Regions from separate parts of the Citrobacter tructae genome, predicted to be linked through region 1. Evidence: predicted binding sites of a transcription regulator. Region 1 holds the regulator's gene; each other region holds the start of a gene.
What was found. The regulator LexA, encoded in region 1, represses DNA repair genes until DNA is damaged. The targets are predictions, from matches to a motif close to TNCTGTATGTACATACAGNA.

Region 1 (2,271 bases):
CAGCAAACGGCGAAAGTTTCCGCGCCATGCCTGTTTCAGTATCGCGAGTGAAACACCACGCAGATGGAGAACCTTGCGCACCATCAGCAGACCAATCAACAGCGTGGCATATTCTGCAATGACCGTCGCCAGCGCGGCCCCCTGCACGTTCATATGCAGGCCCATCACCAGCCATATATCGAGCACAATGTTAAGGATATTGCCGACAATCAGCAGGATAACCGGCGCCCTCGCGTACTGAACACCGAGCAGCCAGCCAAGCAGCACTAGATTCGCCAGCGAGGCTGGCGCGCTGAGCCAGCGGATTTCAAGGAAGCGCCGGGCCTGTTCCAGTACCGCTTCACTGCCACCGACAATGTGCAGCGCCAGATCGATAATCGGCATGCGAAACACCGCAATTGTCACCCCAGCTCCCAATGCCAGAATCAGCGGTTGCACCAGCGCACGTGCCAGCGCCTGCGGATTTTTTGCGCCAAATGCCTGAGCCGTCAGCCCGGTGGTACTCATGCGTAAAAAGAGCAGCAGCATAAAGAGAAAACTGGTTGCCGTCGCCCCAACGGCTACGCCGCCAAGATAGACCGGGCTATCCAGATGACCAATCACCGCCGTATCCACCAGTCCCAGCAGGGGAACGGTGATATTGGAGAAAATCATTGGTAAGGCGAGGTGCCAGAGTGCTTTATCAGAGGAGGTAAAGAAAGGCATACAGAAAAGCCTGATGAAAAGAAGTGAAAACTAACTGTGGCGCAGAATGCGCCACAGTATTAATACAGAATTACAGCCATTCACCGTTACGGATAACGCCGACGGCCAGTCCTTCAATAGTGAAGTTTTGCTCGCGCAGGTCAACAACGATAGGTTTGAATTCGCTGTTTTCTGGCAGAAGCTCGACTTTATTTCCCTGCTTTTTCAGTCGCTTAACCGTCACTTCATCATCGATACGAGCAACCACCACCTGGCCGTTACGCACGTCCTGCGTTTTATGCACTGCCAGCAGGTCTCCGTCCATAATCCCAATATCTTTCATCGACATTCCGCTGACGCGCAGCAGGAAATCGGCATTCGGTTTGAACAATGAAGGATCGACCTGATAGTGGCCTTCGATGTGCTGTTGCGCCAGAAGCGGCTCACCTGCGGCAACACGGCCTACAAGCGGTAATCCTTCTTCTTCTTCATGCAACAAACGAATACCACGCGATGCGCCAGAGACGATTTCGAGCACCCCTTTACGCGCCAGCGCTTTCAGGTGTTCTTCAGCCGCGTTTGGGGAACGGAACCCCAAACGCTGCGCGATCTCCGCACGCGTCGGTGGCATACCTGTCTGGCTGATGTGATCTCTAATAAGATCAAACACCTCTTGCTGCCTGGCCGTTAACGCTTTCATTCCGCCCCCTGGGTGTATATACAGTTATGCTGTGAGTATATACAGCTAAAGGCGATTTTGGAACCGCAAACTGCACAAAAAACAGGAGATTTATGAAGTTGTGGAATCCTTATCGCAAATGCGACCACAACAGGATGCCCCAGGTGATCAGGGCGACAAAAATAGATAGCAGAACGGCTGCCGACCCCATATCTTTAGCCCGACCGGAAAGTTCGTGATACTCAGATCCAATACGGTCAACTACAGCTTCAATGGCGCTGTTTAAGATTTCAACGATCATCACCAGCATCACCGAGCCAATCAACAACACGCGGGTAATGGCATCGACATCCAGCCAGCAGGCGATGGCAACCCCCAGCAGCACGGCAACACTTTCCTGACGAAATGCTGCTTCATTTATCCATGCGGCGCGGAAACCTTTCCAGGAATAGCCTGCAGCTTTGATAATTCGGGTGAATCCAGTGGTATTATTGGCCATCAAAAAGAACCTTTTTACATTATTAGCGTCAATGTCATTGTAACGTTACCCCGTTTGTTTCAGGGTGTGGCAAAGCAGCGCGAAGTATGACCGGATACACCAGAAATTCACTAAACTTTCTGATATCCTTGCAGCGCATTTGCATTATTAACCAGAGGCTTTACATCGTTTATGTCCGGCTGGCCACGAATTTACTACAAATTACTGAATTTACCATTAAGCGTCCTGGTAAAAAGCAAGTCTATTCCGGCGGAACCTGCCCCGGAGTTGGGACTCGATACGTCTCGTCCCATTATGTACGTTCTACCGTACAACTCAAAAGCTGACTTGCTGACGCTGCGTGCTCAATGTTTGGTGCACGATCTCCCCGATCCCCTGGAACCGCTGGAGATAGACGGGACTTTACTGC
Region 2 (2,271 bases), 1.4 Mb from region 1:
ACTGGCGGTTCCGTAATTTACCACGGGTCATTGAACGGGCAACGGATGCTAACTGTCGGTATCTGGACGCTATCCTTGAGCAATATCATCAGGGGCGCGATAACCGTCTGGCATACCGAATTGCCCGCCGTGATGCGCATAACCGTGATGCTGAGCTTGCCTCCGTAGTGTCGAACATGTCGAGTGAACCTGATGTTACGGCCCAAACGCGCGAAACAGCATTCCGCTTGCTGTGCCTCAACCATACCTTTACGAGCTACATTTCCGCCCTCGGCGCTCACCGGGAACAGCTAACCAATCCAGAGGTCCTGGCGTTACTGGATGATGCTGTCTGCTATGTCGATGATGCACTTCATCATCAACCCGCTGACGAGCAGCGCGTATACCAAGCACTGGAAGGTCTGAAGCAACGTATTCAGCATCTTGACCCGAGCCCGGACAGTAAAGAACCGCTGGTCGTACAACAGGTTGGATTATTGATCGCACTGCTCCCGGAAATCAGGCGATTACAGCAGCAAATCGCTGCTTTACCCTCTAGTTCCCTGGTTCAGGCTTAATCAAACTGGCCCACTCAACCAGCTCCTGGCGGCGAGCCGCCGGGAGCGCTGCTTCATGTACCCCACTGATTGCACCTTCCAGGGCATAAAGAATTTTCACCGTTAGCAACGGGTTAATTTGCAGAAGCTTCAGCCAGCACATTTGAGCACCCAGGGTACGTAATGTACCTTCATCTTTAATCCCGGCTTCGCTCAGTAACGTCTCCAGATGAAATGATATATTCGGGAGCTCCCTCAACCGATGTTGAGCAACGCGCGTCTGTTTTTCTTTCACTGCTGCATCCAGCGAATATCGTGATAAAGACACCAATTGTTGTTGGTTTCGCCACAATTCATCGTTCACCTGATAATAGTTGAGGATCACGGGACGCCCGCGTTTTATAAACGTCAGCCAGACAGGGGAATGTTTTACACAGTACTGTACGCTTTGCTCACACGCCCTAAGGTATAACTCACCGTTGGCGACCATTGCAAAGACCGTTTCCCCCACTGTCAGGCTATAGCTACCAAACAGGGAGCGATAACGAATCGTACCTAAAGAGGCCAAATATTCTTGTGATTTATAAATCCTGGCATAAGAAAGGTTTTTCATAAAAATCCTTTTAAATCATAAGATAAGAGAATGATTCGTAGTAACGATTCCGTTAATGACGACCATAGGCAACTTAGTCTCATGGGGCAAGATGAATTTTATCTTTCCCGCCACGAAGGCTAAAAATTGCGAGTCTGTTTCCGAAAATAAGGTTGATCTTTAGTGATAGCAGGGTTACTGTACATCCATACAGTAACTCACAGGGCTGGATTGATTATGTACACTTCAGGATACGCAAATCGCTCTTCGTCGTTCTCTTCCACATCAAGCAATAGTGCACGCGTTTCTTCAGAAAACGCGACCGCTGGGCTTATCAGTGAAGTGGTCTATCGCGAGGACCAGCCCATGATGACGCAATTACTGCTTTTACCCCTGCTTCAGCAGCTAGGACAGCAATCACGCTGGCAGCTCTGGCTTACGCCCCAGCAAAAACTGAGCCGAGAGTGGGTGCAATCAGCAGGACTTCCTTTAACGAAAGTTATGCAAATTAGTCAACTCTCTCCCTGCCATACGCTGGAATCGATGGTTCGTGCGCTGCGCACTGGCAACTACAGCGTGGTCATCAGCTGGCTGACTGAAGAATTAACGGAAGATGAACATGCTGAACTGGTAAAAGCGGCTGATGAGGGGAACGCAATGGGATTTATTATGCGTCCTGTTCGCGCCCAGGCACTTGCGGGGAGACAGCTTTCCGGGCTAAAAATTCATTCAAATTTGTATCATTAAGTAAAATTAGGATTAATCCTGGAATTTTTTTTCATGCTTTAATTTTATTTTGAATTGTAATGAATTTTTAGCCTGAATGCCTGTCTCAAGCGGTTTTCAGGATGCTGGCAGTACAATTATTCATCCATAAATGTTAAATATTGTGTATACAAGCCTTTTTTTTTCATATGCCTGACGGACTTCACACTTGTAAGTTTCCAACTACGTTGTAGACTTTACATCGCCAGGGGTGCTCGGCATAAGTCGCAGATATCGGTAGAGTAACTATTGAACTGGTCCCCGGGTGAAGGATTTAACCGTGTAATCTCTCAGGAGATATTCATGGCGAATTTTGGATGATAACGAGGCGCAAAAAATGAAAAAGACAGCTATCGCAATTGCAGTGGCACTGGCTGG
Region 3 (2,271 bases), 1.8 Mb from region 1:
TATTTCTCATGCCCTGGAGTCAATTAATCGAGCTGAAATGGCCAAGAGTTTTGGTATCTATAGCAAAGCGTTCGGATTTGTGAGTAAGAGTCTCGACCGTCTGGACGTGGCAGTTGAATTACAGAAAGCCCTCACCACTGATAACTGGCGGCCATTCTTTGTGAAAATGGAGTCGCTTGCTGCGGGTAGGGTTGCATCTGCAGTAACTGCATGGACGTTTGCTTTAATGGTCGGAACTCCTGTTGGTATCCTCGGTTTTGCAATTATAATGGCCGCTATGAGTGCTCTGGTAAATGACAGCCTTATGGAAGATATTAACAAGTTAATAGGTATCTAAGCATAATAGCCCTCTCATGATTTTGAGAGGGTTTTTACAGTTTTAATAATTAAAAAAAATAAACAAACTGGAATTGCCAGTATAAAGCAGAAAAATTCAAAAAGAACGACTAAACTACCACCTGTTGGATTGATAAAAAAGTCTCTCTGCCAAAATTCTTTCTTTGAAAACAAAAGGACACTTCTTTGAATGATGTATTTAGAGAAAGGGAATAGTAGCGAATTAATAAATATTGCCAGGAGCAGTTGGAAAGTCAGATTATTGTTAGGGTCGTTTATCCAGGAGTATAAAAAAACACCAATGACTATTACGCTCCATACACTATTTTTAAGATAGTACTTGAGTGTTATTCCTGAATTCATCGAGTTTTGCTCCTGTTATCAACGATTATCCATCTGTGAGTAAGATACTAACAAGATTAAGGAAAAATTCAATAACGATAATCATTCTCATTGTCGCTTGGGTGTGTTTATGTTCGTAAATAGAGGTAGTAAACGAATAATTTATTGATATGTAGAGTTTTTATTTTTGTTTGTGTCAATGTTCCCCCATCAGGCAACGCTTATCATTTTTACCATTTTGTGCTGTTAAAACGTTGATCATACTATCTTTTAAGTGTACTGTATATACATACAGTAAGTGCAATGGAGGCCATTATGAAAGTTGAATTAACCATTGATAGCATGAAAGAAATTCCTAAAAGCTCGGTATCTGTACTGGCGGAAGTGTTGCTGAAAAGGTTAGAGAATCATTATGAAAACTGCAGCCTTCGTGTGCTTCGCGCTGGTTCTGATGGATTGAGTATCCCAGGTTGTGAAAAGGAAGATAAAAATAAAACAGAGATCAGCCTCCAGGAGACCTCGGAAAGTGCTGACAATTGGTTTTATTAATTATTTTGGGTGTTGCTTTGATCCCGTTTGCATGGGGGAGTTTAAGTGAAAGAAAAAGTAGAATTGCCCAAAAAAGGCTATGCAGTCATCAGATGTCACGATGGGGTCATCGTTGCCAGACTGCAATCATTTCCAGAATGTGAACGCGCCCTGATGTACCGTCGCGGTAGCATGGTGTCTTTCATGCCTCTTCAGGATGATGAAATTATTGGTACACCAACGTTGTTTACTCAGATGTTGGAAAGGGCTGGTTATCGCGTCTCTCTTAATGATGTTGCACTCACGCCATAGGAGTACTGTATCATGGGGAGAAACCATAACGATTTCCATACAGTAGCAAATTTTTGCTGTGATATGAAATGACTTTATTGGTTGTAACATATCGCATATGCTCTTGGCTGGTGATTACTCATAATACTGACTTGTTAACTTTTTCATACAATGGGATTAGTATAGTAATGATTTTACTTCTAAGGATTAGAGTGTATGAATGTTCGGGGAAACGATGGTCGGCAATTAAATGCTGCATGTAGTATCAAAAAAGAAGATGGTTGTTTTGGACTTGTTTTGGAGTCCTGGGGGCCTTCAAAAAGGAATTCTGATTACAATGAAGCATTAGAGATCATTATAGAAAGACTACAGGGTAAAGGTGTTAAGCGTATTATACCTTATATAGCTTCAGCCCCATTAAGGAAAAGTATCCCTGAAATATGGAGCAGAAGGCTATGTGATTCTGGTTATTTTGATATTGATTCTAAGCCTGCTCAATATCTTCGTAATGAATTGTGTAAGCTGCAACGTTATTTCAGTAATACTGAGCGACGAGAAACGCCTTCAGGAAATAGAACAAAACGAATATTAATTAGTGTTGAAGGATTTGATGTCGTTGAATCGTGGCATTCGGTAGTTGAAGGTGATTTTTCTTACTATAGCGTTCCAACCTTTGATGAAAATGAATTATTTCTCCGGACTCAACAACTAGCTAATTTTAAGTTATCTGAACCAGATGGTATCCAAACCCCTCAGAGCAAAATTTCTGCTCTA

Region 2: a site for LexA is predicted at 1,325-1,344, ahead of sulA (SOS-induced cell division inhibitor SulA). Genes of this name have one in related genera too.
Region 3: a site for LexA is predicted at 956-975, ahead of E4Z61_RS06465 (DinI-like family protein). Genes of this name have one in related genera too.

The regions. Positions count from the first base shown of each region.
Region 1 is NZ_CP038469.1:3,072,987-3,075,257, forward strand. Features, by position in the region: gene dinF (MATE family efflux transporter DinF) at 1-705, opposite strand, end outside; gene lexA (transcriptional repressor LexA) at 776-1,384, opposite strand; gene E4Z61_RS15425 (diacylglycerol kinase) at 1,494-1,862, opposite strand; gene plsB (glycerol-3-phosphate 1-O-acyltransferase PlsB) at 2,034-2,271, shown strand, end outside.
Region 2 is NZ_CP038469.1:1,694,405-1,696,675, forward strand. Features, by position in the region: gene yccS (YccS family putative transporter) at 1-557, shown strand, start outside; gene E4Z61_RS09005 (TfoX/Sxy family DNA transformation protein) at 535-1,149, opposite strand; gene sulA (SOS-induced cell division inhibitor SulA) at 1,366-1,875, shown strand; gene ompA (porin OmpA) at 2,231-2,271, shown strand, end outside.
Region 3 is NZ_CP038469.1:1,224,345-1,226,615, reverse strand. Features, by position in the region: gene E4Z61_RS06475 (colicin-like pore-forming protein) at 1-337, shown strand, start outside; gene E4Z61_RS24360 (colicin E1 family microcin immunity protein) at 352-699, opposite strand; gene E4Z61_RS06465 (DinI-like family protein) at 994-1,227, shown strand; gene E4Z61_RS06460 (hypothetical protein) at 1,273-1,518, shown strand; gene E4Z61_RS06455 (HNH endonuclease) at 1,714-2,271, shown strand, end outside.